DNA from 2 places in the Neisseria subflava genome. Region 2 is predicted to be linked to the other one. Evidence: predicted binding sites of a transcription regulator. Region 2 holds the regulator's gene; the other holds the start of a gene.

Region 1 (15,169 bases), 810 kb from region 2:
GTGAATGCTCCTGAAGTTGCTATCTTGGGCGTGTGCAAATCCCAAATCAAACCGGTTTGGAACGGCAAAGAATTTGCTCCACGCCTGATGTGCCCGTTGAGCCTGTCCTTTGACCACCGTGTCATCGACGGTGCCGCCGGTATGCGCTTCACCGTATTCCTGGCTAACCTGTTGAAAGACTTCCGCCGCATTACTCTGTAATCCGAGCATTTTCAGACGGCCTGAATAGAAAGGCCGTCTGAAAAAAGAAGTCCGAACATCATTCAGAAAGATTAGACATGAGCTTAGTTGAATTGAAAGTGCCCGACATTGGCGGTCACGAAAATGTAGATATTATTGCGGTCGAAGTAAATGTGGGCGATACCATTGCTGTGGACGATACCCTGATTACTTTGGAAACCGATAAAGCGACTATGGACGTACCTGCCGAAGTTGCAGGCGTAGTCAAAGAGGTTAAAGTTAAAGTCGGCGACAAAATCTCCGAAGGCGGTTTGATTGTTGTCGTTGAAGCCGAAGGTGCAGCTGCTGCTCCTCAAGCCGAAGCGCCTGCCGCCCCTGCACAAGAAGCACCTAAAGCAGCCGCTCCTACTCCTCAAGCTGCTCAATTCGGCGGTTCTGCCGATGCCGAATACGACGTAGTTGTATTGGGCGGCGGCCCTGGCGGTTATTCTGCTGCATTTGCCGCTGCTGACGAAGGCTTGAAAGTTGCCATCGTTGAACGTTACAAAACTTTGGGCGGCGTTTGCTTGAACGTCGGCTGTATCCCTTCCAAAGCACTGTTGCACAATGCTGCCGTTATCGATGAAGTACGCCACTTGGCTGCCAACGGTATCAAATACCCTGAGCCTGAACTCGATATCGACATGCTGCGCGCCTACAAAGACGGTGTGGTTTCACGTCTGACCGGCGGTTTGGCAGGCATGGCTAAAGGTCGCAAAGTGGATGTTATCCAAGGCGACGGTCAATTCTTAGATCCGCACCACTTGGAAGTTTCTCTGACGACCAGCGAAGTGTACGAACAAGCGACTCCTACCGGTGAGAAAAAAATCGTTGCCTTTAAAAACTGTATCATTGCAGCAGGCAGCCGCGTAACCAAATTGCCTTTCATCCCTGAAGATCCTCGAATTTTCGACTCCAGCGGCGCTTTGGCACTGAAAGAAGTACCGGGCAAACTGTTGATCATCGGTGGCGGTATTATTGGTCTCGAAATGGGTACGGTTTACAGCACGCTGGGTTCTCGCCTGGATGTTGTTGAAATGATGGATGGCCTGATGCAAGGCGCAGACCGCGACTTGGTTAAAGTATGGCAAAAACAAAACGAATACCGTTTTGACAACATCATGATCAACACCAAAACTGTTGCTGTCGAGCCTAAAGAAGACGGCGTTTACGTTACCTTCGAAGGTGCAAATGCGCCTAAAGAACCACAACGTTACGATGCCGTACTGGTAGCTGCCGGTCGTGCGCCTAATGGCAAACTCATCAGTGCCGAAAAAGCCGGTGTTGCCGTTACCGATCGCGGCTTCATCGAAGTGGACAAACAAATGCGCACCAATGTGCCACACATCTACGCTATCGGCGATATCGTTGGTCAACCGATGTTGGCACACAAAGCCGTTCACGAAGGTCACGTTGCCGCTGAAAACTGTGCCGGCCACAAAGCCTACTTCGACGCGCGCGTTATTCCGGGCGTTGCTTACACTTCTCCTGAAGTGGCATGGGTTGGCGAAACCGAGTTGTCTGCCAAAGCCTCCGGCCGCAAAATCACCAAAGCCAACTTCCCATGGGCTGCTTCCGGCCGTGCGATTGCCAACGGTTGCGACAATGGTTTCACTAAGCTGATTTTTGATGCTGAAACCGGCCGCATCATCGGTGGCGGTATCGTTGGTCCTAACGGCGGCGATATGATCGGCGAAATCTGCTTGGCCATCGAAATGGGCTGTGATGCAGCCGATATCGGTAAAACCATCCACCCACACCCAACCCTGGGCGAATCCATCGGTATGGCTGCGGAAGTGGCATTGGGCGTATGTACCGACCTGCCTGCTCAGAAAAAGAAATAAGTTCACTCAAATAAAATTTGAACAAACTTGATGGAACAAAGGCCGTCTGAATGTTTCAGACGGCCTTTTCGCAAATAAGGAGACTCAATATGAAAAAAATCGAAGCTATTATCAAACCTTTCAAACTCGACGATGTACGCGAAATCCTGACTGAAATCGGTATTACCGGCATGACTGTCAGCGAAGTCAAAGGTTTCGGCCGCCAAAAAGGCCATACGGAAATTTATCGTGGCGCGGAATACGCAGTCGATTTTCTGCCTAAAGTAAAAATTGAATTGGTATTGGCTGACGACAAAGTCGATCAGGCTGTGGACGCCATTTTAGAAACCGCGCATTCCGGCAAAATCGGTGATGGTAAAATCTTTATTTATCCGGTTGAAGAAGCGATCCGTATTCGTACCGGAGAACGCTCAGAAGCAGCACTTTAATAGAAATCGTAAAATACAGAAGACAAATGCCGTCTGAAAATAAGTCGTAGCGTGGTTTACTCAGAACTTATTTTTCAGACGGCATTATTTTCACAATTACAGCCACAACTTTTCTAAGACATCAAACCATCACTGCCAGCCTGAATAAACATAGAAACCATAGATAATAAAATGCCGCTTATCAAACAAGCAGCATTTTATGTATCCGTTTTCTATGATTGACTTAGGTTCAATCTACCAAAAATCTCACATTATCAAGCATTAAGAAATTCGAGCAGATTTTTTCCGCCTACTTTCAGAGCATTGACGAATATGTTGACTTTCTCTTGTTGCTCTTGAGTATGGCTTACCGTATACAACCAGCCTTCCGGCGTGATTGTGTAGTTGATGCCCAAGCCGCCTACTGAAGTCGGTGCAAAAGCAAAATTTACTACCATACTGTTGTCGCCTACGGTTGGATCGGCATTGTGGGGCAAACTCATTCCGCCAGCAGCGTGGAGAATGTGCTGGACAGCCGCCCCGAATCCATCCGCAAGCAAGTGGACGAATCCTTACGCAATCTGCAAACCGACTACATCGACCTGTATTACCAGCATCGCATTGACCCGAATGTACCCGCCGAGGCGGTAGCGGAAGTAATGGGCGAATTGATTAAGGCAGGCAAAATCCATCATTGGGGCGTGTCCAACACGCCGATTGAGTATATGGCCGCCGCCCACGCCGTTACGCCCATTACCGCCACGGAGAACCAATATTCCATGGTGTTCCGCGCCCCCGAAAAAGCATTGTTTGCTTTTTGCGAAGCCAACCATATCGGCTTTGTGGCATACAGCCCGCTGGGGAACAGCTTTTTAAGCGGCCGTTTTAACGCGCAGACCCAATACGCCAAAGGCGATTTCCGCCGCACGATGAAGCGTTTTTCGGCGGATGTGATGACGAAAAACCAGTCTGTGTTGGACTTGCTGCACGAGCTCGCCGCCGCCAAATCCGCCACCGCCGCGCACATCGTGTTGGCGTGGGAACTGGCGCAAAAGCCCTTTATCGTACCGATTCCGGGCACCACCAAAAAACACCGCTTGGCGGAAAACCTCGGCGCACTGCGAATCCGCCTGACTGCGGACGAATTGCACGCCATTAACCAAAAACTGGGCAAAATGGACATTGACGAGAGCTATTTTTAAGCCGCCCAGTCAATGGTACTTGTCGGTAAAAACTGTTATTCTTCACTAAGTTATTCATCACAACCGGAGGGCTTATGCCTGTTGGAGAGAAAAAAGTCGGGCTGCCCGAGCTGTTTTATGATTTGGTGTTTGTATATCTTTGTCCCGCACCACCGAGCTGGTGCACCACGCCGACGAAGCCGATTACGTCACGTTTCTGATTTCGCTGGTGATTCTGTTTACCATTTGGTTATACCAGAGCATTTACATCAACCGCTTCGGCGACAACTCTTGGCGGGATCGGCTGTTTTTGTTTGCCGATATGTTTTTGCTGCTGTTTTGTCCAATGCGGTGGGCAGCGACTGGCTGGCAAATTTTGTGCCGTTTAATCTTGCGCTGGGGCTACTGGTCGGCAGTGTCTGCCTGCAATATCTGTTGCAGCTTGCCCGCCACGCTTCCCCCGAACAACGCCGCAGAATCAAGCTGGTGGCGGGATTGCGCGGATTGACGGCGGCGACGGTGCTCGGTTCGCTGTTGTTTCCCGCCCATATCGGACAGTGGGTTGCGCTGGGCGGTTTCGGTTTGGGTTGGATTTTGCCCACCTTTGTCAGCCACAAGCAACCTGCGGTGAATTTTCCGCATCTACTCGAACGCCTAAACGGGCTGGTGATTATTTTTTTCGGCGAAACTGTGATCGACATCGCCCCTTATTTCCACGTGGCGAAGTTTGAAATCGGCGTACTGCCCGTGATTGTGATTCTGTTTGCGATGTTTACGGTTTATGTGATGCAGTTTTCCTATTTTATCGACGAACACAAAGCGCAAAACTCGGGCGCATTGCCCTCGTACAGCCATTATGCCGTACTGATCGGCATCGCTTTGGTAACGGTGGCACTGGCTTGGCTGCACCAAAACAGCACCGCTACCGCTGAGTCCGTCCGAATGCTGTGGCTCGGTTTGGGCGTGTTTTATCTCGGGGTTGCCGCCAACACGCCGTACAACAAGCCCGAATACCGCCGACCGCAACGGCTTTGGATTTTTCAGACGACCTTATTCGTTATCGGCGCAGGGCTGGCCGCCGTTTTACCGCCGCAGCCCCTTGTTATCTTAACCACAACGGCATTGATGACCGCTGCGATTGCCATGGCAACAGTGTATTTTGAACGTCGCACCCGACAACTTTCACAAACAAACCAGAACCCAGAAACCTAAGAACAGGATAACGGTCAACGGTTTGGTTGCAAAAGACAGAGGCAGCATATTGAGCAGGTAATAGAATGTGCCTTCGTAGTCGCCTTTATTGGCAATTTCTGCCAAGCATCCAGTACCTTCAACAGTATCAAACAGGCTGAAGCCGGAGAATACGGAGAACCAAATCACGAGGAAGCCGGCTAGTACCATAATGGATGCCAGCACGAATTCGCGCAAAGTACGGCGTTTGGAAATTTTCGCTAAGAACACGCCCACAAATGGTGCCCAAGTAATCCACCATACCCAGTAAGCCATTAGACCAATCGCGGTTGTGGAACAAGTACAGCTCGAAAGAATGGTGAACGGTTTGAGTAAGGATATTATCGATAGAGACAACCAAGTTGCTGAGGAAGTAGTGAGTCGGGTCAACCAAGAAAACAAACACCAGCATGAGCAAAGACAGAACTACAGTCATATCGCCCAGCCATTTCATACCTTTTTCAATCGGCAACACAGCACCCAAAGTATAAATATTTCAGTAGCAACTATAACCTAAAAATTCCCTATTAAGATTCAATCCTCCCTATCTCTTCCCCTATTCTTATTGCCGTTTTACTTTTCAGACGACCCCTTTATCCAAACTCCGTTATAATGACGGCTTTAAAATTAATTCATTCCCAAGACGGTCTTATCATGAAACACATCCACATTATCGGTATCGGCGGCACATTTATGGGCGGCGTAGCGGCTATTGCCAAAGAAGCAGGTTTTAAAGTCAGCGGTTGCGACGCGAAGATGTATCCGCCGATGAGCACCCAGCTTGAAGCCTTAGGTATAGGCGTACACGAAGGTTTTGATGCCGCTCAATTAGACGAATTTAAAGCCGATATTTACGTTATCGGCAATGTTGCCAAACGCGGCATGGATGTGGTTGAAGCGATTTTAAACCGCGGCCTACCTTATATTTCCGGCCCACAATGGCTTGCTGAAAACGTATTACACCAACACTGGGTACTCGGCGTAGCCGGAACACACGGCAAAACGACTACCGCCTCTATGCTGGCATGGGTCTTGGAATATGCCGGTCTCGCACCAGGCTTCCTGATTGGCGGCGTACCGGAAAACTTCAGCGTTTCCGCCCGTCTGCCGCAAACGCCGCGTCAAGACCCGAACAGCAAATCGCCGTTTTTCGTCATCGAAGCCGACGAATACGACACCGCCTTTTTCGATAAACGCTCCAAATTCGTACATTACCGCCCGCGTACCATCGTGTTGAACAATCTGGAATTCGACCACGCCGATATCTTCGCCGATTTGGGCGCGATACAGACCCAGTTCCACCACCTCGTGCGCACCGTGCCGTCCGAAGGCTTAATCGTCTGCAACGGACAGCAGCAAAGCCTGCAAGATACGCTCGACAAAGGCTGCTGGACGCCGGTGGAAAAATTCGGCACCGAACACGGCTGGCAGGTCGGCGAAGTCAATGCCGACGGCTCGTTTGACGTGTTGCTTGACGGCAAAAAAGCCGGACACGTCGCATGGGATTTGATGGGCGGACACAACCGCATGAACGCGCTTGCCGTCATCTCCGCCGCACGTCATGCCGGAGTCGACATTCAGACCGCCTGCGAAGCCTTGAGCGCGTTTAAAAACGTCAAACGCCGTATGGAAATCAAAGGCACGGTAAACGGTATCACCGTTTACGACGACTTCGCCCACCATCCGACCGCCATCGAAACCACCATCGAAGGCCTGCGCCAGCGCGTCGGAAATGCCCGCATCCTCGCCGTCCTCGAGCCGCGTTCCAACACCATGAAACTTGGCACCATGAAAGCCGCTCTGCCCGAATGCCTCAAAGGTGCCGACCAAGTGTTCTGCTACGCCGGCGGCGTGGACTGGAACGTCGCCGAAGCTCTCGCGCCTTTGGACGGCAAGCTGCACGTCGGTCAAGACTTCGATGCCTTTGTTGCCGAAATTGTGAAAAATGCCGAAGCAGGCGACCATATTTTGATCATGAGCAACGGCGGATTCGGCGGAATACACGGAAAGCTGTTGGAAGCGTTGAAATAAGAGTTTGTTGAAAGTTTTAAATGATTGGGGCCGTCTGAAAACCGGAATTTGGTTTTCAGACGGCCTTTTTGTTGTGGATTGAGACTTTTGCAAAATACCTTTTACCCGGTGGCCAAAATCCAAACACAAATTCCCAAATCCCTAAATACCTTGGTAGAAATTTAGGGATTTGGGAATTTTGTAAAAGGTATTGAATATTTTATTTTTAAATCATAAACTTAATGGATGAATGCTTTGCTTTATTCTTGCACGAACCGGCATTCAGTCGGACATCTGCCGCTTCAAAAACCAATCTCCGAACGGCCAGTCCACGCTGTCGAGCAGGTTTTTGGTAATCAGCCCAAGCTCGGTATCGCCTTCGATTTGCAGTTTGCGATTGAAAAACAAAGTATCCGGGTCTTCCTCGCGCATCATCATGCGCATAAAGTCGATGCCGTTGGCGGCAAGGCGCAAATCGGGCGTACCCAAAAAATCCGCATCGATGAATTTTTCGGCATTGGCGGTGAAACGCACCTTGATGCCTGCGTCCAATACGTCAATTTCGAAGGTTCGACCGTCAAACAGGCTCATATCGGCGGGCAGCAATCCGCGTTTGAGCATGGTGTTGAGGGTAAAAACCAAAGCGAAGCGCGGTGGCCTGCCCGGTAATTTTCCGCCGATTTTTCCCGCCCATGCGGGCAATACAATTTCAGGCAACGCCATAATATTCCTCCTTCACGGCTTCGATACCCGGCTGACCGTGCCAATAGCCGTCCACCAGCGTGCCGGTGGTCAGTCTTTCCAATTCGGGCAGCGCATCCGCCAGTGCGGTTTTGCCGTCCAATACATCGCGGTGGATACGGACGATTTCCGCCATGCCGTGCATTTGCGGCGACAGGCGCAGCATGTTCACACCGATTTGTCGCAAATCCTCATGGTGCGGCAGCAGGTTTTGGCAGCCGTAAGACATGGTTTGGATGCCGTTGATGGTTAAAAACGGCTTGCCCTCGCGGGTGTTCATGTCCATACCTTGCTCGTAATCCAAGCAGCGGAATTCACAGCCGTCTTTGTTCAGGTTGTAATGCCGCGCGGTAAAGCAGCGTGAAGAGTACGCCAAAGGCATTTTGCCCCAAGCAAACAATTCCGTTTCGATGTCGTCTGAAGCCTTGATGATTTCGGCAACTTTGTCACGGCTCAACTCGGACGGCGCAATCCAGCGGTATGCGCCAAGTTTCTGAAACAATGCCAGCGTACTTTCATTGTAAATGTTCAGGCTGGCGCCGGCGACAAACGGAATACCGTGTTCGCGCGCCAATTTGACCGCGCCCATATCGTTGGCTTCGACTTTGAATTTGTCCTGCCCCGTGATTTTACGCAGGCGCTTCAAATCGGATTCACTTTCCAGCAGCACCTGCGACGACAAGATAATCTCTTTGCCGCTTTCCGCCAAATCTTCCGCCAAGCTGACCCAGTCGGCAAAACGCATTTTCTGGCGGCGCGAACACACCACTTCTCCCAGATAAATGGTGTCCACTGGCGCATCCAGCATAGCGGCGTAAAATTCCAGCAGGGCTTCCTTCTGCCAGAAAAACAAAACCGGCCCCAACGATAATTTCATCGGATTCATTTTTCCTCCTCCCTTATTTCCACGGACGGCTGTATGCGCCCAAGGTCGTCTGATGCCCTTCCGAAACCTTGCTCAGCGCGTTGTTCCACACCGGATTGACTTTGAAATGAGCCGGATCGGCAGCGGCCGCGTCCAAAGCCTGCCGCAGCGATTTGGTAACCTGCGCCGTGTACATCGGGCTGCGCTGGCGGCCTTCGATTTTAATGGCGGATACACCGATTTTGATGAGTTCGGGCAACATTTCCAAAACATTCAGGCTGGTCGGCTCTTCCAGCGCGTAATAGGTTTCGTCATTGACTTCAAAACGGCCTTTGCACAGTGTCGGATAGCCTGCCGGTTCGTTCGGTTTGTACTGGTCAATTAACACCTGGTTCAACCGCACGTTCATGCGGTCGGGCAGCTGCTCCCAACGCACCGCCTTCGCCGGTGAACACACGCCCTGCATATTCGGTGATTCGCCCGTCGCATAGCTCGATAAAATGCAGCGCCCTTCTACCATCACACACAAACTGCCGAAACCGAACACTTCGATTTCCACATCCGTATTGTCAATCACATGCTTGACCTGATCGACCGTTAAAACGCGCGGCAACACGGCACGGCGGACGCCGAACAGTTCCTTCATCATATTGATGGCTTCGTAATTGGTCGCCGAACCCTGCACCGACATGTGCAGCCTCAAATTAGGATGACGCTCGGCGGCATAAGCCATAATCGCAGGGTCGGCAACGATTATCGCGTCCGCCCCCAGTTGCACCGCCGTATCGACAGCCCGATGCCACCGCTCGATTTGCCCCGCCTGGGCAAAAGTATTGATTGCCATCAACACATTGCGGCCGCGCGCATGGGCGTAAGCTACCCCTTCCTGCGCCGATTTCATATCGAAATTCAGTCCCGGAAAATTGCGCGCATTCGTCGCATCTTTCAGCCCCATATAAACTGTGTCAGCGCCATTGTCCACTGCCGTCTTCAAAGCAGGCAGATTACCGGCAGGACAAACCAACTCAGGGATTTTCGGCATTTTGCGTTCCTCGACTCTTGTAGTTTGTTATTCGAAAATCAATATCTAATATGATTTCGGGTATTTTAGAGATTTGGACACAAGACATTATGATTTAAATCAACTGTGAAATCAGGTTTGGATAGCGTATGTTTTAGTTAACATAATTTAACCATATAAAATATCAAGTTAATCAGCGGGTTATCTTTTCTAGCTTGATAATATGAGAATAGTTATTATCTATTAAATTTATAGATTTTTACAATAAAAGGTCGTCTGAAACCTGTTTCAGACGACCTTTTATCATGTACCAATTTAAAATCTATATTTACGAAAAACGTTTTAGTAATACCCAAATAACACTCATCTATTATTTACCCATACATACTTGCTAAAGACCATTTTTCCATTATGCATTGCCAACCCACCCAAAAATTTGATAATAATGCAAACAACATCTAAGCCGTGTATATATCATGAAACACAAAACAGCCTTTAAGCCCATAGTTATCAGTATTGTGCTTTCTATCCTTCTGATTACAACAGCTGTATTTTTTGCCCGTCATCACAACTCTATCCCAAGTATTAATACCGATTTCCTACAACAGGAGATTACCGAACCCGAAGAACCATCTCCGCAAATTGTCCAATCTGCACGAAATCAAATTGGTAAAACCCTTTGTTACGACCCAGCTTACACGAAGCTCACTTATCCGATGGGCGATGTACCGATGGAAAAAGGCGTTTGCACAGACGTGGTCATCCGTGCATTGCGTGAGCAAAATATAGATTTGCAAGAGCTTGTTCATCAAGACATGAGCCGTAACTTTTCTGTCTATCCGAAACGCTGGGGTTTGAAACAACCCGATACCAATATCGACCACCGCCGCGTCCCTAACCTAATGACTTATTTCACGCGTCAAGGCTGGGCCGTTCAAGACACAAACTATCAAGCCGGAGATATCGTAACTTGGGAGTTAAAAGGCAACCGTCCCCATATCGGCATTGTCTCCGATCGAAAAATCGGCGACAGGCCACTGATTATCCATAATATCGGTTTGGGAACCCGTGAAGACGATGTCCTCTACCGCTACACCATTACCGGACATTTCAGACTTCCCGTTCAATAAATCATGAGACTACTGAAAGATTCACTTCAATATCATACCTAATCTGTAATTTTGCGCTTTTTTTACAATCCACCTTTCGAGGCCGTCTGAAACCATAGATGGAATAACCATCCGACAAAATATTAGAGACAGTGCGACATATTCCATATCACTGATATATATGATAGTGTGATGAACTTTTACGATTTTAATTATATTGGAATCATGGATGGAGAAAATCGGTAAGTGGATAAGCTATCGAAACTAAAGATTAAATATACAATTTTTATATCAATATTTTTTATCGTTTTTTAAAAGGGAGCTGAGTTTTATACATATACAGTCGATAATGTGCCTTCATATTTTATAGACTGGGAAAGGAATATTCCTTTCTTGCCCATATTTATGTTGCCTTATATGACGTCACCGTTTTTCTTCTTGGTCACTATATTTTTGGAAAAGAACGAAAGCAGTCTGAAATTACTGATAAAAAGAGCAGCCTTTTTAATCGGAGTTTCTACTGCTCTATTTGTAATATTTCCTATGAAATTTTATTTTCCCAAGCCTGAAGTCGATAACCAAATTTTAAAATCCTTCTTTTATATTTTGGGAAAATTGGACAGTAGTTTTAATCAATGCCCGTCATTACATGTGAGTTTCGCTTTTCTTTCGGCTGAGGTTTATTGTAGAGAATTCAAATCCAAATTCTTAAAATCATTTTTTGGTATATGGGGGTTTTTACTCGCCATTTCGGTCTTATTTGTCTATCAACACCATTTAATCGATTTCGTAGGGGGAACATTGATATTTTTAATCACTTGCATCATTTTCCCAAGAAAAAAGACAGTTTAAGCGTTTTGTCACAGAATCTTAGAAAACCCTACAACAACGATTGAACCATAGTTCAAACATACAAAAAGGCCGTCTGAAACCATTTCAGACGGCCTTTTACTTTTACCTAACCCTCTTTATTTAACCGCAACCGCCGCATTTGCCGCAGCCGCTGCTGCAGTCGCGTTTTTTCGGTTTGAACACGAATTTTCGCAAGAGGAAGAATACGCAGGTGAGCATAATTAAGCCGACGATAATATATTGAGTCATGACGATAGTATCCTTGAAGAAATTTGGTAAACCACGAATGCGGCAAAATAAGCCATCAGGAACAAATAGCCTGTAATCATAAGCATATTTTTCGTGGATTTGGTTTCGCGTTTAATTACGGCCAAAGTCGCAGCACACATCGGAGCATACACATACCAAGCCAAGAAAGCAAAGGCAGTCGGCAAGCCCCAGTTGTTGTGTACGATAGGAATCAGTGCGTTTTGTACCGCATCTTCAGACGACGCGCTGACGGCGTAAACGGTACCCAAAGCGGCGACAACTACTTCACGCGCGGCAATACCCGGAATCATGGCGATACACATTTCCCAAGTAAAGCCCAAAGGTGCAAACAACGGCTGAATAGCATGACCAAGCGTACCTGCCAAGCTGTAATCGATGGCTGCACCGGTTGCGCCTTCAGGCGGTTGCGGCCAGCTTACCAAGCCCCACAAAACTACGGCAAGGGCGAAGATAATCGTACCGGCGCGTTTGAGGAAGGCTTTTACCCTGTCCCACAGGCTGGTCATGATGTGTTTGAAGTTGGGCGTGCGGAAAGTCGGCAGTTCCATTAAGAGCGGGAATTGCTGCACGTTGCCTTTCATACGCGCCAAGCGTTTCATGATATACGCTGCCAAGGCGGCTGACAGGATGCCTGCGAGATAGAGGATGAACAGTGTCAGCCCTTGCAGGTTGAAAATTCCGCCTACTGTTCGGTCAGGAATGACGGCGGCGATAATCAGCGCGTAAACGGGCAGCCGCGCGGAGCAGGTCAGCAGCGGGGCGACGGCGATAGTAACGAGGCGTTCGCGCGGGTCATTAATCGTACGCGCCGACATCACGGCGGGAACGGCACAGGCGAAACTCGACAGAAGCGGGATAAACGAGCGTCCCGACAGGCCGCTTTTTGCCATCACGTTATCCAGCAGGAACGCCGCGCGCGGCAGGTAGCCTGAGTCTTCCAAAAGCAGGATGAAGGCGAACAAAATCGTAATCTGCGGCACGAACACCAACACGCTGCCCATACCGGCAATGACGCCGTTGACGAGCAAGTCGCTGAGGATGCCCGGCTCCATGTTGGCGCCTATCCATTCGCCCAGCGCGGTAAAGCCGCCTTCGATGGCGTCCATAATCGGCGCCGCCCATGTGTAAACCGCTTGGAACACCATAAACAGGATCACCAGCAGCATAATCATGCCCCAGACGGGGTGCAGCACGATGTCGTCGAGTTTTTTGTGCCATGCGGGCAGCGTCATCTGGGTGCGTACCACTTGTGCCAAAATCGATTCGACTTCTTGATAAAGTTTGTCGCTATCCAGCGCATCGAGCGTGCGTTCGGCAGAGGCGGGGTTTGCGGGGAAAGAGCGTTTGCGCGGCAGCTTCGCCACGGCTTCGCGTACAGCCTGTACGCCCGACGCGCTCACTGCAACTGTTTCCAAAACAGGTGCATCCAACAACTCGCTCAGTTTGGCCGCGTCGATATTCAAGCCCCTTTTGCGGGCCACGTCGCTCAAATTCAGCGACACCACCATAGGCAGTCCCAGCGTTTTCAGTTCCAAAATCATGCGCAGGGTCATACGCAGGTTGGTCGCGTCGGCAACGGCAATAATGGCATCGGGCGGAATGCCCATCTTGCCTACCATTACATCTTTCGCCACCGCTTCGTCGGGGCTGGTCGTGCGTAGGCTGTATGTACCCGGCAGGTCGATAATGCGGACGGCCTCGTCGTCGAGGAAGGCGCCCTCGCGCTTATCGACAGTTACGCCCGGATAATTGGCAACCTTGGCATGTGCGCCGGTCAAACCGTTGAACAAAACGGTTTTGCCGCAGTTTGGCGCGCCAATCAAGGCAAAATAGCTTAGTTCCATCATTTTTCCTTATTCTTTCAGACGGCCTTAAACGGCCTCAACGATACGACACATAATCTTCCCGGCCTCTTCCAAACGCAGGGAAAATTGGGATTGATTGCCCAAGCGTACTGCAAACGGTCCTCTTCCAAAACCGCCCACGGCAATCACTTGCAACGGCATTCCGCTGGAAAAACCCAAATCCGAAAGACGACGGGTTACCAAGGTATCCAAATCACCAAAAACAGGGTTGGGAGCAATGGAATCAATATGTACGACTGCGCCTTTTTTAAGGCTTGATAAAGGAATGGTAGACATAAGCCTCTCTTTTCATTTGTTTTAAAATCAGATTATTGAAAAAATGTGAGAAGTATGACGAGTGCGTGGCACATTTGAATTGAAAGATTGGTTATGAATGGCTATTTGCCCCTTCTTTCGATAAGTGCGGTTTGTTTTGAATACTGTGTTTCCGTTAATGATAAGGTATATCAATATAAAAATCAAATGTAACAAGATAAACTAAAAAGGCTGAAATCCTTTTATCATTAGGATTTCAGCCTTTTTATGCACTCAACAAACTAAAGGCCGTCTGAAAGGTTTCAGACGGCCTTCAAAATAAAAAACCGAATCAAATCGGTTTTTTATTCCCATTCAGGGAAAGACTCTAAATTACAGAGCGTCTTTCAATGCTTTACCGGCACGGAATTTAGGAGTTTTAGCAGCAGCAATAGTCAAAGGCTCGCCAGTTTTAGGGTTGCGGCCTTGACGTTCGGCGCGTTCGCCGACGTAGAAAGTACCGAAACCGACCAGAGTAACAGTGTCGCCGTTTTTCAACGCGTTGGTTACGGCATTAGTAGTAGCATCCAAAGCTTTTTGCGCAGCAGATTTGGAAATGCCGGCTTCTTGAGCAATTGCTTCGATCAATTCAGACTTGTTCACAATTAGTCCCTTCCTATCGTAAAAAATGATGAAATGCCCGAATACTCGGGGCTTAAGCACTTTTAAAGCACATACGCACTTTATAGCAATTCTGAAATTATCATGTCAAGTAAAAGATGTGGAATTGCCCTATTTTTGTGGCATTCAGGGCAAAACCACATTTTTTGCAACATCAGACGGCCAACTTAATGCTTGGTTGCTTTTGTTCTTGACTTCGCCTTAGAAGTTTGCGGGGTCTCGGCAACCGCCAATTCAGCCGCCCATTGCTCAGGCTGAGTTTCCAAGCCCAAAGCCAACACTTCATCAATCCATTTGACCGGATGAATGGTCAGACCGGTTTTGACATTTTCAGGGATTTCTTCCAAATCTTTGACGTTGTCTTTTGGAATCAATACATGCTTGATCCCGCCGCGCAAAGCAGCCAGCAGTTTTTCTTTCAAACCGCCGATAGGCAAAACTTCGCCACGCAAAGTGATTTCGCCGGTCATCGCCACGTCTGCACGCACCGGAATTTTGGTGAAGGCAGAAACCATCGCCAAAGTCATGGCGATACCTGCGCTCGGACCGTCTTTCGGCGTCGCACCTTCAGGCACATGGACGTGAATGTCTTTTTTCTCGTAAAAATCAGGAGCCAAACCCACTGACTCAGCACGGGAAC
Region 2 (15,169 bases):
CAACGCCGCGCTCAGGTGCCAGGCGGTTGAGGATGGCGGCGGCACGGTCGAGTGCAAAGAGACGCAATAATGGGTCTTCAAACGACAGATAGAAACGGCTGGAGCCGGGGTCGCCCTGACGGCCCGCGCGACCGCGCAACTGGTTGTCGATACGGCGGCTTTCGTGGCGTTCTGTACCGATAATGTGCAAACCGCCTGCGGCCACAACTTGGTCATGTTCGGCTTGCCAACCGCTTTCAAGGGCGGAAATTTGCGCTTGTTTTTGCTGTTCGCTCAAGGTTTCATCGGCATGGATGGCTTCGATTTGATGTTTGAGGTTGCCGCCCAAGACAATATCGGTACCGCGGCCTGCCATGTTGGTGGCAACGGTAATTGCGCCGACTTTACCGGCTTGAGCGACAATTAATGCCTCGCGCTCGTGTTCTTTGGCGTTCAGAACGTTATGCGGCAGACCTGCTTCGTGTAACAAGCGGGAAACCAGTTCGGAGTTTTCGATGCTGGTTGTACCGACCAAAACCGGTTGGCCGTTTTTGTGGCATTCGGCGATGTCTTTGACGACGGCTTCGAATTTTTCTTCGGCTGAGCGGAAGATTTGGTCGTTGAAGTCTTTACGTTGTACAGGACGGTTGGTCGGGATGATGACGGTTTCGAGGTTGTAAATGCTTTGGAACTCGAAGGCTTCGGTGTCGGCCGTACCGGTCATGCCGGACAGTTTGTTGTACAGGCGGAAGTAGTTTTGGAAGGTAATAGACGCGAGCGTTTGGTTTTCGCGTTTGATTTCTACGCCTTCTTTGGCTTCAACGGCTTGGTGCAAGCCTTCGGACCAGCGGCGGCCGGCCATCAGACGGCCTGTAAATTCGTCCACAATCACGATTTCGCCGTCTTGGATAACGTAGTGTTGGTCTTTGTGGAACAGGGTGTGCGCGCGCAATGCAGCCATGAGGTGGTGCATCAGGGAAATATTGGCGGCAGAGTAGAGCGAATCGTTTTCCTGCAATAAGCCCATTTGGGTCAGGATTTGCTCGGCGTGTTCGTGACCGGCTTCGCTCAGGATAACTTGGTGTGCTTTTTCATCTACCCAGTAATCGCCTTCGCCTTCTTCGGTTTCTTGGCGGATAAGGTGGGCAGGAACGGCGTTCATCACGCGGTAGAGCTGGATGTTGTCATCCGCTTGGCCGGAAATAATCAGCGGTGTACGCGCTTCGTCAATCAAAATGGAGTCCACTTCGTCGACTACGGCAAAGTTCAATTCGCGCTGAACTTTGTCGTATTGGTCGGTAACCATATTGTCGCGCAGGTAGTCGAAACCGAATTCGTTGTTTGTACCGTAAGTAATGTCGGCACCGTAAGCAGTTTGGCGTTCGAAAGGTTGCAAATCGGCGACGATCACGCCGACGCTCAAGCCTAAGAAATTGTACAACGGCTCCATAATGCTTGCGTCACGGGAGGCGAGGTAGTCGTTGACGGTAACGACGTGTACGCCTTTTCCTGACAATGCATTCAGGTAAACGGCAAGGGTGGCCACCAGAGTTTTACCTTCACCGGTACGCATTTCGGCGATTTTGCCGTTGTGCAGGACCATACCGCCGATCAGCTGTACATCAAAGTGGCGCATGCCCAATACACGGCTCGATGCTTCGCGGCAGACAGCAAAGGCTTCGACCAAAATGTCGTCCAAGCTTTGTCCGTCGGCGAGACGTTGTTTGAATTCGGCTGTTTTAGCTTGCAGTTCTGTATCGCTCAAGGCCTGCATTTGTTTCTCAAGCGCGTTGATTTTGGCAACGGATTTACGATATTGTTTCAGCAGGCGGTCGTTGCGGCTGCCGAAGATTTTCTTAGCAATGTTTGTCAGCATGAATAATTCCTGCGCCTTGATATAATAGTGGGCGAAATTGGGATTTTAACACAAGCGCTTGTATAACGCGGTAATGCTGTTTGAAATAAAGGCGGTTTTGCTGTATTTCAATTGTAATTGTTTGGTTAATTTACTGAGAGGCCGTCTGAAACATATGGATTTAGCACAATTAGGCAAGCGCGATCATTTATTGGCAGGCTTGTTGCAACAATCGCAACAATGGCGGAAATTGGATGCAAAAATCAAAACGGTTTTGCCGGCCAACCTGCATCCGCATTTTCAGACAGCCTGCGTAGAAGACGGAAGATTGGTCTTGCTTGCCGCCAATAATATAGCTGCTTCGCGTTTGAAAATGATCCTGCCTGCCATGTTGCCCAAATTGCAAACATTGCATGCAGGCGTCAGGGAAGTGGTGGTCAGGGTAGTTCCCAAGCCTCCGACTCAACCGAAAACCAATAGTTTGAGATTGAGCGAGGCAGCTTTAGACAGCTTCGATGAGGCGGCAGCTAAATTGGAAGGCAAGCATCCCGAATTGGCGGCGGCATTGGCAGAATTGGTATGCAAGCATAGCCGTTAAAATTATGTTAGATGAGATTACAGTTAATAAATGTTAAAACTTATATCGTTCGGCTGATAGCATCTAATACTAAAGAAATACGACCTAGAAAGTATCTGTTTTCTTTTAGGTAAACTGATGTAAACTTGGCTTTAAACTTTGATTTCGTGTGAAGTTTGTAGCAAAATAACGCCTGAATTTCACATCACGCTATGCGGATAAATTTTAGTTTGGCGTTTGCCTTTTATTAATATATTCGTGTGGTGCTATTAATAGAACTTAACAAAACTCTCATCATTAGGAGATACATCAATGAAAGCTTATCTGGCTCTGATTTCCGCTGCCGTTATCGGCTTGGCTGCATGCTCTCAAGAAGCTGCAAAACCTGCTGAAGCCCCTGCTGCTTCTGCCGCTTCCGAAGCTGTCCCTGCAGAAACTACTGCACCTGCTGATGCGGCTCCTGCTTCTGAAGCCGCTCCGGCCGACGCTGCCGCTGCTCCTGCAGCCGGCAACTGCGCGACTACTGTTGAAGCCAACGACGCTATGCAGTTCAACACTAAAGAAATCCAAGTAAGCAAAGCTTGTAAAGAATTCACCATCACCCTGAAACACACCGGTACCCAACCTAAAACCAGCATGGGTCACAACATTGTCATCGGTAAAGCTGAAGACATGGACGGTATTTTCAAAGATGGCGTTGGCGCAGCTGACACTGACTACGTTAAACCTGATGATGCACGCGTTGTTGCCCACACCAAACTGATCGGTGGCGGCGAAGAATCTTCTTTGACTCTGGATCCAGCCAAACTGGCTGACGGCGAATACAAATTCGCTTGCACCTTCCCAGGTCACGGCGCTTTGATGAACGGTAAAGTTACTTTGGTTGACTAATCCGCCTAAAGCTCGAAAACAGACAGCCTGCCTTGCGCAGGCTGTTTTGTTATAATCTGGAAACATTAATTTAAGAATAAATCCTATGAATCCGTTTGAAACCAAAAGCGTTACTTTTGCCGAACCCATTGAAATGCTGTACGCCTGTCATGGCAAAGTGCGCCGTTTCTGCAGCCAGGTTGCCATGTTGTCGGACTATATTGCCGAAAACGGCTGCAATCAGGTTGTTTTGCAAACCATCCGCCAAATTGCCCAGTATTTCAACGTTGCCGCGCCGTTGCACCATGAAGATGAAGAAGAAAACTTCTTTCCGCTTTTGTTGCAATATGCGCCGCAAGCTCAAGAAAGCGTTGACGAGCTGTTGCGCCAACATGTCAGTCTGCATAGCAACTGGGACGGCGTAGCGGCTGAATTTGCCAAGCTTGAAGCGGACAATGCCTATATCCCTGATGCCGAAGCATTCAAACGTTTTGTCGCAGGATATGATGTTCATCTAGCAATTGAAGAGCCACTGTTTGATATGGGCAAAACCTTTATCCCCAAAGAAAAATTGACCGAAATCGGCGAAATTATGGCCGCACGCCGCCGCAAATAAGGCCGTCTGAAACAATTGTCTCAAGGAATACACTATGCTGACCCCAAAAAGTTGCGATTTGTTCAATATCCCTTTTTTCCAGTTTTCCCAGCTTAAAAAATACCAGCCTGAAAGCATTCCGCAAATCAAGGCAGACTATAAAGAAAACTGGCAGGTATGGCAGCAGCTGATCCAGCAGGTTGCCACCGAATTGGGTGCGCCGTTTGCGCCGCCGCATATTGAACGCTGGTGTAACGGCTGGCAGGTGCGCGCTCATTTCTTTGCCTATTTCAAATACGAACAATATAAAAATTCCGCAGCGATTTTATCGATTTTGCTGAATCGCCGCCGTTTGAGTGTCAGCTTGGACTGGCATTGCTATAAAGCCGATGTTTCCCCCATTGCGCTGCCTGATTACAACCGCTGGCTGGATAATTTTGATACTGAAAAATACGCTTCCTTCGATATGTGGCATGGTGCGGAAAGCGAATATGACGATTATCGTATCGTCGCCCAACAAAGCGACGGCGATAGAAAGCTTCGAGACGACAAAGATTTCTTCTGTATCGGGAAACACATCGAACGCGATGATTTGGGCAAGCAGGATGTCGCGAAATGGATAGTGGAAACAGTGGAAGAATTACTGCCGCTGTATGAAGCTTGCCATGGAAAATAACTCAGAATACTGAAAGGTAGACTGCCTATTCAGTATCTTCAAATAAATCAAGGCCGTCTGAAAATTATCTTCAGAACGTTTCAGACGGCCTGTTTCTCAAAGTGAACAAATATGACCGAAACGCAATCCTTAGAGCTTGCCAAAGAGCTGATTTCCCGCCCGTCCGTTACGCCGGATGACCAAAACTGCCAACAACTACTGGCCGAACGCCTGCAAAAAATCGGTTTTGCCGTAGAAGAGCTTCATTTTGGCGACACCAAAAATGTTTGGTTGCGACGCGGTACTCAGGCTCCGGTGTTCTGCTTTGCCGGACATACCGACGTCGTGCCGACAGGCCCTGTTGAAAAATGGGATTCGCCACCGTTTGAACCGACCGAGCGTGAAGGCCGTCTGTATGGCCGCGGCGCGGCGGATATGAAAACCAGCATTGCCTGTTTTGTTACCGCCTGCGAGCGATTCGTTGCCGAAAATCCCAATCATCAAGGCAGCATCGCGCTCCTGATTACTTCGGACGAAGAGGGTGATGCGCTGGACGGTACGACCAAAGTCGTCGATGTGTTGAAAGCGCACGGCGAGTTGATTGATTACTGTATCGTCGGTGAACCGACTGCCGTGGATAAATTGGGCGATATGTTGAAAAACGGCCGCCGCGGCTCACTGTCGGGCAACCTGAACGTCAAAGGCAAGCAAGGCCATATTGCCTATCCGCATTTGGCAATCAATCCCATGCATACTTTTGCCCCGGCCTTGTTAGAGCTGACACAAGAAGTCTGGGACGAGGGCAACGAATACTTTCCGCCGACCAGTTTCCAAATTTCCAATATCAACGGCGGCACAGGCGCGACCAATGTGATTCCGGGTGAGCTGAACGTCAAATTCAATTTCCGTTTCTCTACCGAGTCCACCGAAGAAGGGCTGAAACAACGCGTTCACTCCATCTTGGACAAACACGGCGTGCAATACGATTTGCAGTGGTCTTGCTCAGGCCAACCGTTTTTAACTCAGGCCGGAAAACTGACCGACGTGGCACGCGAAGCCATTGCCGAGATTTGTGGCGTTGAGGCCGAATTGTCCACCACTGGCGGTACTTCGGACGGACGCTTCATCAAAGCCATTGCCAAAGAACTTATCGAGTTAGGCCCATCCAACGCGACCATCCACCAAATCAACGAAAACGTACGTTTGGAAGATATTCCGAAGCTATCGGCAGTGTATGAAGGTATGTTGAAACGTTTGTTGAAGTGAAAAAGGCCGTCTGAAAAGATAGAGTAGATCGTTTCATTGTCAATTTTTTTAGAAATGAAGGATCAATTTTCGAGGTAGAAGTATTTTAGGATAGAAATAATGAATGACAAGGTAACAAAAATAAGGCCAGCTTATCCTGAGAACATGGAACCGAATTTATGTAAACCTGAAAAAAATGAAATTTATAGATATTTGCTTGGTAGGATGGGAAAAAAGCCACTGGTAGCTATATGTATGAATCCATCTGCTGCAAATATAGAATATAGTGATCTAACAATTAATCGGATTATTAAGGTAAGCGAAAAATTAGGTTATGATGGTTGGATTATAGCGAATCTTTATCCCGAAAGAGCCACGAGGGCTTCAAAGTTGGGTGCTTATAATAACAAACAACAAGAAAAGAATATTAAAATAATTATGAAATTTTTAAAAGGCAACGGAATTAAGGAGGTCTGGGGGGCTTGGGGTAATTTAAATTATTCTGTTTTAACTAAAAGTAAGAAAAAGCTTTTACCAAGGCTAAAGAAGGCTGATATTAAGATTTATACATTTGCTGCTCTTACAAAAAAAGGGGAACCAGTACACCCATTAAATAGAGTTGTAAAACAAGACTTCTCAAGAAAAATAAATTTTGATTTCTCTTGATCATGACTACCCTACCTTCTTTAAACAATCTTCCATCAAAGTGGAATGAAATCCGCGAGCAGTTGGAAACCGACTTTTCTGCCGACCTCGAAGCCTTGCTGCACGAGCGTCTTACTGAACACGAAGCCAAGCAGTTCGAGCAGGATTTTATTGACTGTATCGGTTGTACGCCTGAGGAATATGTCCGTATCCGCCGAGCTATCCGGCTATTGGAAACACGTTATCCAGATAGTCCAAACGAACTGACTGTTGCCGCGGTTGCTACGCCCTTGGGCGAGATGTTGGCGGTGTTTGGTAGCAAGGGTTTGTGTCTGCTGGAATTTGTCGGGCAGAAACATATGGAACAGGAAATCATGGCTGTCCAAAAAGCTTTACATGGGCAGTTTATTTTCCAAGAAAATGAGCAAACGCAACTTTTGCGCCAAGAATTGGATTTATACTTTCAAGGCCGTCTGAAAGTTTTTGCGACGCCTTTGGAAACGATAGGTACAGCTTTTCAGCAGCAGGTGTGGAACGCGCTGCTGACCATTCCTTACGGTGAAACGCGCAGCTACAAGGAGCAGGCGCAGCAGTTGGGTAATCCCAAAGCCATTCGTGCCGTTGCCGCCGCCAACGGGCAGAACAAGGTGTCTATCCTGATTCCCTGCCACCGCGTTATTGGCAGCGACGGTAAACTGACCGGCTACGCAGGCGGCTTGAACCGCAAACAGTCGTTGCTTGCCTTGGAGCGAGGCGAAGTTCAGACGGCCTTGTTCTGAGTTTTGATAGAGGATAAGGGGCCGCGCTTCGGGCAGGCTTCGCGCGTTAAAAAATTGAGTAGCAGAAGGTCGGGGAAGCCCGGAAAAATCTGCATGGAGAAAAATGTTGGGTAACGCCCACGCTAGAAAAAGAGAAATAAGACATGAGCCTGAAAAACCGCCATTTTTTAAAACTTTTGGATTTTACGCCGGAAGAAATTACTTCATATCTCGACCTTGCCGCCGAATTGAAGGCCGCTAAAAAAGCAGGGCGCGAGGTGCAGCAGATGAAAGGAAAAAACATCGCCCTGATTTTCGAGAAAACATCGACCCGCACCCGTTGCGCGTTTGAGGTGGCTGCACGCGACCAAGGTGCAGGGGTAACTTATCTGGAGCCTTCTGCCAGTCAAATCGGACATAAGGAAAGCATTAAGGATACCGCGCGTGTTTTAGGACGGATGTTTGACGGTATCGAGTATCGCGGTTTTGGGCAGGATGTGGTGGAAGAGCTGGCCAAGTATGCAGGCGTGCCTGTGTTCAATGGTTTGACCAACGAGTTCCACCCGACCCAAATGCTCGCCGATGCGCTGACGATGCGCGAACATAGCGACAAGCCTTTGAACCAAATTGCGTTTGCCTATGTCGGCGATGCGCGTTACAACATGGCCAATTCGTTGCTGGTGTTGGCTGCAAAACTGGGCATGGACGTGCGTATCGGTGCACCGAAAAGTTTGTGGCCGTCTGAAAACATTATCGAGACGGTACAGGCTGTTGCCAAAGAGACCGGCGGACGGATTCTGTTGACGGAGAATGTGAAAGAAGCCGTAAAAGGCGTGGATTTTATCCATACCGATGTGTGGGTCAGCATGGGCGAGCCTAAAGAGGCTTGGCAGGAACGTATTGATTTGCTGAAAGGTTACCGAGTTACGCCTGAGCTGATGGTGGCGGCGGAAAATCCGCAAGTCAAGTTTATGCACTGTCTGCCTGCTTTCCATAATCGCGAAACCAAAGTCGGCGAATGGATTTATGAGACATTCGGCCTGAATGGTGTGGAAGTAACGGAAGAAGTCTTTGAAAGCGAAGCCAGCATTGTGTTTGATCAGGCAGAAAACCGGATGCATACGATTAAAGCGGTGATGGTAGCGGCATTGGGCGATTGATTGTTACGCTCAACATTGCTTACTGCTTCATTTAATAGAGATTAAATAAAGGCCGTCTGAAAGAAAGACTTTCAGACGGCCTTGTTGTTTGATTGGGATTTATTGCCAAATCAGGACTTTGGGTTCGGGCGTTACTTGATAGCCTTCTTGACGCAATAGTTCGATTAAGCCTTTTTCGCTGGGTAAATGGGCAATGCCGACGGCAAAGAGGGTGCTTTGTTTGGCGGATTGCTTGCGGATTTCAGGCAGCCATGCCAAGTTACGCCGAATCAGGAGGTCGTTTTTCAGCCAATCGGACATGGCTTTGGCGTATTTGGTATCAACAAGTTTGAGGGTGCGTTGTTCGGTTTCTTCCAAAAGTGGGATGAGTTCTTCAAAGCGGCCGTCTGAATAGGCTTGATGGAGTTTTTTGATATCTTCGGTTTCTTCTTTATTGGTTTTAATACTGGCTTTCAGAAAGTTGAGCATGGTTTCTTCAGGCTGGGCTTTGAAGATCGCGGTAACATCATCCAAACTTTCTAATGAACCACGCGGCTTATTGATGTCGGCGGCTGCGTTGGTCAGCAACATATCTGCACCGGTTTCTGAGCTATACCCTTTGGGAAATGTACTGCCGGCAAAAATGAATGCCGCCCATGGATGGAGTTTGTCGGCAATTTGGGCGATGGGTCGGCTTTCTTCATTTTGTGAATAGATTTCTTGTAAAAGACGGAAATCTGTTTTGCCGAGCTTGCGGCTGAGCGGTTCGGTACTCATGACTTCTTTGAAGTATTTTTGATACATTTTTTTCGTTTCCGGACTGCTGTCCGGCAATGGGTCAACTTCTGTGGTCAGTTGGTCGGTGGATTGCAATAGTTTGACTGCATCGGAAGACAGGGTTTGATGGGTTCGTCCCATGTGGATGGTGCCGAGCAGGTAGGAATCAGGTTGGCCTTCTTTGCTGATTTTCCAAACATTGCTGGTCAGTTTAGGCTGCTGCCAGTTAAGTTCGGCAGGTTTGCTTTCGGGTGAAGTTGCGGCGGGTTTGCAGGCACCCAAGGCAAGGGCGGTCAATGGCACAAGCAGGCAGGCGAGCAGTTTTTTCATGTTTTTCCTTATTGTGGTGTGCGGTAGGCAAGGGCGATTTAGAAATCGAGCAGGTTTTGAACCGGATGTTCACCCGTTTCGGGTTTTTCCATTTTGCGGTTGCGGATTTTGGCCTTCCTGAGGGACAGGAGGTGCATGACTTGATGCTTTTGGCTGTCGGTCATCTGGAGCCAGTACAAGCGCTCTTCCCGACTGCGCAGACAGCCTTTGCAATAACCTTTGGCATTGGCTTCGCAGACACCTATACAGGGACTGGGGATGGGGAAAAAATCGGGTTGTTCCATATTTTAAAAGCGTTTGAGATAAGAGACCGGACAAACCGAAATTTCAGACTGCATTCGTATTTGTCTAAACACGGCAAGTGTATCCGGTAGGATTCCTACCAATATCCAATTGAGTTGGTCATTTCAATAAGTTTATATCTGCCACCCTAGGCATAAAAACCCTAAGAGAAACCATAAATATATCGCAGATTATATCTTGTACTGCAATGGTATCGTATCGATTCCAAACGAGGGAGCAAAGTGTACAGTAAGGTCTTCAAGAACAATTACGGTATGTTTGGCAGAATCATGTTTTAATACAAATCTGGAGTTCCTCTATATTTTGATTTTCAGACGACCTTATGCCTAGCTCCAACTATTTGCACTTTATGACTTAATCAGTTTGCGTAAAGACTGGTTGTTGTATTTGATATCGGCAATCATTCGGTCGTATTGATGCATTCTACGGAGTGAGCGGGTAATCAGATAGACCGAGAAAATAATCAAACTGATGTTCATCAGACTGACCAGTGAGAGCAAAGGCCAAACATCGATGGCTTCGTACCATTTCGATGTCGCAATCAGCGCACTGAAAATAGACAAAGGGAGTGCGAAAACGGCAATGCCCGTACGCATGATAGCAAGTGCCGTGCGTTTTTCAGCAAGGAGAAGCTGCACTTGATTGATGCTGAGGATATCGTTTTGCTGCTCGGTAATCATAGGATACGCGCCTATACAAATTAACTTTGAATCCTGATAAAGCGGAAAATATGGTTTTATGTTACCCGAAAGTATTGAAAATAAAAACAAAGGTCGTCTGAGAATTTTCAGACGACCTTGTCCATTCCTGTTTACACAGTTTGCGAGTATTTGGCTTTGGTTTCTTTATGGCGCAGATGGTAGTCGAACACCATGGCGATGTTGCGGATTAGGAAACGGCCCTTCGGCGTAACAGTCAGACTGTGTGGTTTGAGACGGACCAAGCCGAGGGTTTCCAGTTGCTTCATATCTTCCAGTTCGGCTGCAAAATAGCGGCTAAACGGAATGCCGAACACGCTTTCATAAATTTGATAATCAAGCGAGAAGCGGCACATTAAATCCTGAATGATGTTGCGGCGCAGGATGTCGTCTTGATTGAGCTGGTAGCCGCGCATAATCGGCAGATGTCCGGCATCGAGTGCGGCGTAATAGGCATCGATGTCGCGCTCGTTTTGGGAGTAGGTGCTGCCGATTTTGCCGATAGAGGACACGCCGATCGCTACCAAATCGCAGTCGGCATAGGTTGAATAGCCTTGGAAGTTGCGTTGCAGGAAGCCTTCCTTGAGGGCGATGGAGAGTTCGTCGTCAGGTTTGGCAAAGTGGTCCATACCGATGAAGACGTAGCCGCGCTCGGTCAGGGTTTGAACGCAATATTGCAGCATATCGAGTTTTTCTTCGCTGCCGGGAACGACATTGGTGTCGATACGGCGTTGCGGTTTGAAGATATGCGGCAGGTGGGCGTAGTGGTAGAGGGCAAGACGGTCGGGATCGAGGGACAAGACCGTGTCGATGGTGGTCTTGATGCTTTCGGTGTTTTGGTGCGGCAGGCCGTAAATTAAATCGACGCTGACTGATTTAAATCCGGCTTCACGCGCGGCATCAATCACTTCTTTGGTTTCTTCGTAGCTTTGAATACGGTTGACGGCTTCCTGCACTTTAGGGTCAAAGTCTTGAATACCGACACTCATGCGGTTGAAACCAAGTTTGCCCAGTTTGAGGACAGTTTCGCGGCTGACTTTGCGCGGATCGATTTCGATGGAGTATTCGCCGTTGGGAATCAGCTGGAAGTATTTACGAATCATGTCGAAGACGCGTTCGAGTTGGTCGTCTCTCAGGAATGTGGGCGTACCGCCGCCGAAGTGGAGCTGCGCGAGCTGGTGTCTTCCGCCCAAATGCGGTGCCAGCAATTCCATTTCTTTTTCCAGATACTGGATATAGGCATCGGCACGGCTTTTGTCTTTGGTAATGATTTTGTTGCAGCCGCAGTAGTAGCAGATGGTATTGCAGAAGGGAATGTGGATGTAGAGCGAAAGGGGTTTGTTAAGCGCTCCCGTATTGCGCAGGCTTAAAGCTTGGATATATTCGGCTTCTTTAAAGCCTTCATGGAAGCGGTCGGCAGTCGGATAGGATGTATAACGGGGACCGCTTGATGGCAAACTGGCAATCAATTCACGATCGAATTCCGGTAATTCGTTGTTTGTGTTGGTGTTATTTGAGATGGGGATGATTTTCATGGTCGGGCTTGTAGTATAAAGTAGGGAAATTAGGGAAAATTTTAGTCAAAATTTCGATAGTTTGATAGAATGCCTGATAATGATATGCCGACTTTGACTTGGGTCAATAGTTATTCGGCTTCATCAGGGATTTATAGAACTATGCAGATTAAGGGTGCGTTATGGCCACACACAATGCAACACATCAAATGAAAACCTTGTGTTCCACATGTTCTTTACGCGAGCTGTGTTTGCCTGTCGGACTGATGCCTAACGAATTTTCACAACTGGACGCGGTTATTCGTCAAAGCCGCCGTCTGAAAAAAGGTGAATACCTGTTCCGTGCCGGCGAGCCGTTTACCTCTTTGTTTGCCATCCGTGCAGGCTTCTTTAAGACAACAGTCGCCAGCCAAGATGGACGCGATCAGGTAACCGGCTTTTTTATGTCGGGCGAACTGGTCGGTATGGATGGGATTTGTTCCCATATTCACAGCTGTGATGCTGTGGCTTTGGAAGACAGCGAGGTATGCGAGCTTCCGTTTACTCATATTGAGGAACTCGGTCAGGATATTCCCAGCCTCCGCTCCCACTTTTTCCGCTTGATGAGCCGCGAAATTGTCCGAGATCAGGGCGTTATGTTGCTTTTGGGCAATATGCGCGCTGAAGAGCGATTGGCGGCATTCTTGCTCAACCTGTCTCAGCGTCTCTATTCACGAGGCTTCGCCGCCAATGATTTTATCTTGCGGATGTCGCGTGAGGAAATCGGCAGCTATTTGGGACTGAAGCTGGAAACAGTCAGCCGCACCTTGTCTAAATTCCATCATGAAGGCTTGATTTCGGTTGAACACAAGCACATCAAAATCTTAGATGCGACAACCTTGAAGAAAATGGTTTCCGGTTGTTCGCACGCTATCTGAATCTTAGGCCGTCTGAAATATTTCAGACGGCCTTTTTAACAAGAATTAAAGAATAATTGTTAAGTTACGAAAGTGATAGTCAGATATTAAATTGAAAAATCTTCAACAACCGGCGTGTACAGAATGCGGTCGACTACTTCTCTGGTCAGTTTCGGTGCAAACATCTGGATAAAGTCATACGCGTAACCACGCAGGTAGGTATCGGTGCGTAAGGCTATCCAAGTGGGCGACGGTTCAAATAAGTGTGCCGCATCAATAAGCTGTAAATCTTGATCGACAACGGGATCGTACGCCATTTTGGCCATCAAACCAACGCCCAAGCCTAAGCGGACATACGTCTTCAATACATCCGTATCGGCAGCCGATAAGGCAACATCAGGTTGCTCAATATGCGCTTTATTAAATGTACGCGCGATGCTGCTGCCGGAATTAAAAGCAAATTCGTAAGTAACCAGCGGAAAAGAAGCCAAATCTTCAAGGCTTAAAGGATTGCGGCAGTCCAAAAGAGGGTGGTCGTGCGGAACAATGACGGCATGGTTCCATTCATAGCAGGGCAGTTTGCCCAACTCGGGATGATCGTCAATGCGTTCAGTAATAATTGCCAAATCAGCTTCGCCGCTGCTGACCATTTGCGCGATGGCAGAAGGGCTGCCTTGTTTGATGGTCAAATTGACTTTAGGGTAGTTTTTGACAAATTCCGCAACGATTTTGGGCAAAGCATAACGTGCCTGGGTATGCGTTGTCGCGATGGTCAGCGAGCCGCTGTCATGATCGGTAAACTCGCTGCCGATATTTTTAATGTTTTGTACATCACGCAAAATCCGTTCCGAAATCTCTAATACGGCTTTGCCCGGTTGCGAAACGGAAACCACACGTTTGCCGCTGCGGATAAAAATTTGGATACCCAATTCTTCTTCAAGCAGGCGGATTTGTTTGGAAATGCCGGGCTGGGATGTGAAAAGCGCATCGGCGGCTTCGGAGACATTCAGATTGTGTCGGTAAACCTCAAGGGCATAACGTAATTGTTGCAGTTTCATGGTAGCAGTACCGGATACGTTGTTAATGTGGATTTTGTGCGACAAACGGCATGTAATTTAACATATTTTGCCCAGTTTTGCCCCGAGTTTTGAAAACGGTTGTTTTTAATGAAAATATCTTTTAACGATATGAAAACAGGAAATGCAGGAAAGATGAGGGAAAGGGGTTTTGTTGTTTTTGTGCAACTTCAGATGGATGAATTGTCTGATTTTGCCCTAAATTAATGACACAAGATTGATTTTTCGGCATGATTAACTACTAGGAAGCAGGCACTTCATGATTGTTTGAAGGCATCGAGTATTGACAGTTTGCCTTGCGCTTCTTTATAGTGCAACCTGATATATCCGATTTGCCGCTGTTTTGATACTGCGGCCTGTATATTGGTACTTTGCAGCGGTTGCTTTCCTAGTCCGCCGCATAACAATTTGATGAGGGAATAAAATGACCAAACAGCTGAAATTAAGCGCATTGTTCGTTGCCTTGGTTGCCTCTGGCACCGCTATGGCCAGCGAAGCGCACACCAAACACGGTTACACCGTAAGCAGCCAATCTCAAGAAATCGTCCGTAACAACTACGGCGAATGCTGGAAAAACAGCTACTTCGACAAAGCTACCCAAGGCCGTGTTGAATGTGGTGATCGTGAAGCAGTTGCTCCTGTACAACAAGCTCCTGAGTATGTTGATGAAACTGTTTCTCTGTCTACTAAAACTCTGTTCGGCTTCGACAAAGACAACCTGCGTCCTGAAGCCCAAGAAAACTTGGACTCTTTGGCTCAACGCCTGAGCAACAAAGACGTACAAACTGTACGTGTTGAAGGTCACACTGACTTCATGGGTTCTGAGCAATACAACCAAGCTCTGTCTGAGCGTCGTGCTAACGTAGTTGCTAACTACTTGGTAGGCCGTGGTGTTGCTTCTAGCAAAATCTCTGCAGTAGGTTTGGGCGAATCTCAAGCTCGCATGACTGCTACTTGTGAAGCTGAAGTTGCTAAACTGGGCAAAAAAGTTTCTAAAGCTAAGAAACGTGCTGCTCTTATCGCTTGTATCGAGCCTGACCGCCGCGTTGACGTTAAAATCCGCAGCATTGTTACTCGTCAAGTTGCTCCAGGCCAAACTATCGAAGGTCAAGGCGAATTGCCTGCTTCTGATGAAGGTTGGATCCCAGCTCCTTATAATGGCGTTCACGGTTACGCTAAACCTTAATCAGTTTGTGAAAAATGCCCTGCATATTGCAGGGCATTTTTTATGGCTTATATTTGAAGAGTTGGGGAATT

Evidence for each region. The regulator FNR, encoded in region 2, switches genes on or off when oxygen is low (the NO sensors DNR and NnrR bind a similar motif). The targets are predictions, from matches to a motif close to TTGATNNNNATCAA.
Region 1: ubiU (ubiquinone anaerobic biosynthesis protein UbiU) is a predicted target of FNR. The motif match lies at 9,629-9,642, and genes of this name have one in related genera.

What each region holds. Positions count from the first base shown of each region.
Region 1 is NZ_CP039887.1:916,446-931,614, forward strand. Features, by position in the region: gene aceF (dihydrolipoyllysine-residue acetyltransferase) at 1-201, shown strand, start outside; gene lpdA (dihydrolipoyl dehydrogenase) at 279-2,063, shown strand; gene FAH66_RS04420 (P-II family nitrogen regulator) at 2,153-2,491, shown strand; gene FAH66_RS04425 (hypothetical protein) at 2,746-2,973, opposite strand; gene FAH66_RS04430 (aldo/keto reductase) at 2,959-3,672, shown strand; partial or broken gene FAH66_RS11020 (low temperature requirement protein A) at 3,881-4,863, shown strand; gene FAH66_RS04440 (BCCT family transporter) at 4,834-5,157, opposite strand; partial or broken gene FAH66_RS11135 (hypothetical protein) at 5,216-5,335, opposite strand; gene mpl (UDP-N-acetylmuramate:L-alanyl-gamma-D-glutamyl-meso-diaminopimelate ligase) at 5,536-6,912, shown strand; gene ubiT (ubiquinone anaerobic biosynthesis accessory factor UbiT) at 7,174-7,614, opposite strand; gene FAH66_RS04455 (U32 family peptidase) at 7,601-8,518, opposite strand; gene ubiU (ubiquinone anaerobic biosynthesis protein UbiU) at 8,532-9,539, opposite strand; gene FAH66_RS04465 (DUF1287 domain-containing protein) at 9,995-10,648, shown strand; gene FAH66_RS11025 (phosphatase PAP2 family protein) at 11,171-11,479, shown strand; gene FAH66_RS04475 (FeoB-associated Cys-rich membrane protein) at 11,600-11,728, opposite strand; gene feoB (ferrous iron transporter B) at 11,725-13,593, opposite strand; gene FAH66_RS04485 (FeoA family protein) at 13,621-13,890, opposite strand; gene FAH66_RS04490 (HU family DNA-binding protein) at 14,242-14,511, opposite strand; gene lon (endopeptidase La) at 14,697-15,169, opposite strand, start outside.
Region 2 is NZ_CP039887.1:104,988-120,156, forward strand. Features, by position in the region: gene secA (preprotein translocase subunit SecA) at 1-1,855, opposite strand, end outside; gene FAH66_RS00530 (DciA family protein) at 2,010-2,432, shown strand; gene azu (azurin) at 2,724-3,302, shown strand; gene FAH66_RS00540 (hemerythrin domain-containing protein) at 3,388-3,897, shown strand; gene FAH66_RS00545 (glucose-6-phosphate 1-dehydrogenase family protein) at 3,932-4,552, shown strand; gene dapE (succinyl-diaminopimelate desuccinylase) at 4,664-5,797, shown strand; gene FAH66_RS00555 (DUF1643 domain-containing protein) at 5,897-6,442, shown strand; gene FAH66_RS00560 (methylated-DNA--[protein]-cysteine S-methyltransferase) at 6,445-7,200, shown strand; gene argF (ornithine carbamoyltransferase) at 7,344-8,339, shown strand; gene FAH66_RS00570 (TraB/GumN family protein) at 8,439-9,425, opposite strand; gene FAH66_RS00575 (DUF1289 domain-containing protein) at 9,464-9,709, opposite strand; gene FAH66_RS00580 (hypothetical protein) at 10,076-10,408, opposite strand; gene hemN (oxygen-independent coproporphyrinogen III oxidase) at 10,540-11,961, opposite strand; gene fnr (fumarate/nitrate reduction transcriptional regulator Fnr) at 12,123-12,857, shown strand; gene FAH66_RS00595 (CysB family HTH-type transcriptional regulator) at 12,944-13,894, opposite strand; gene FAH66_RS00605 (OmpA family protein) at 14,337-15,098, shown strand.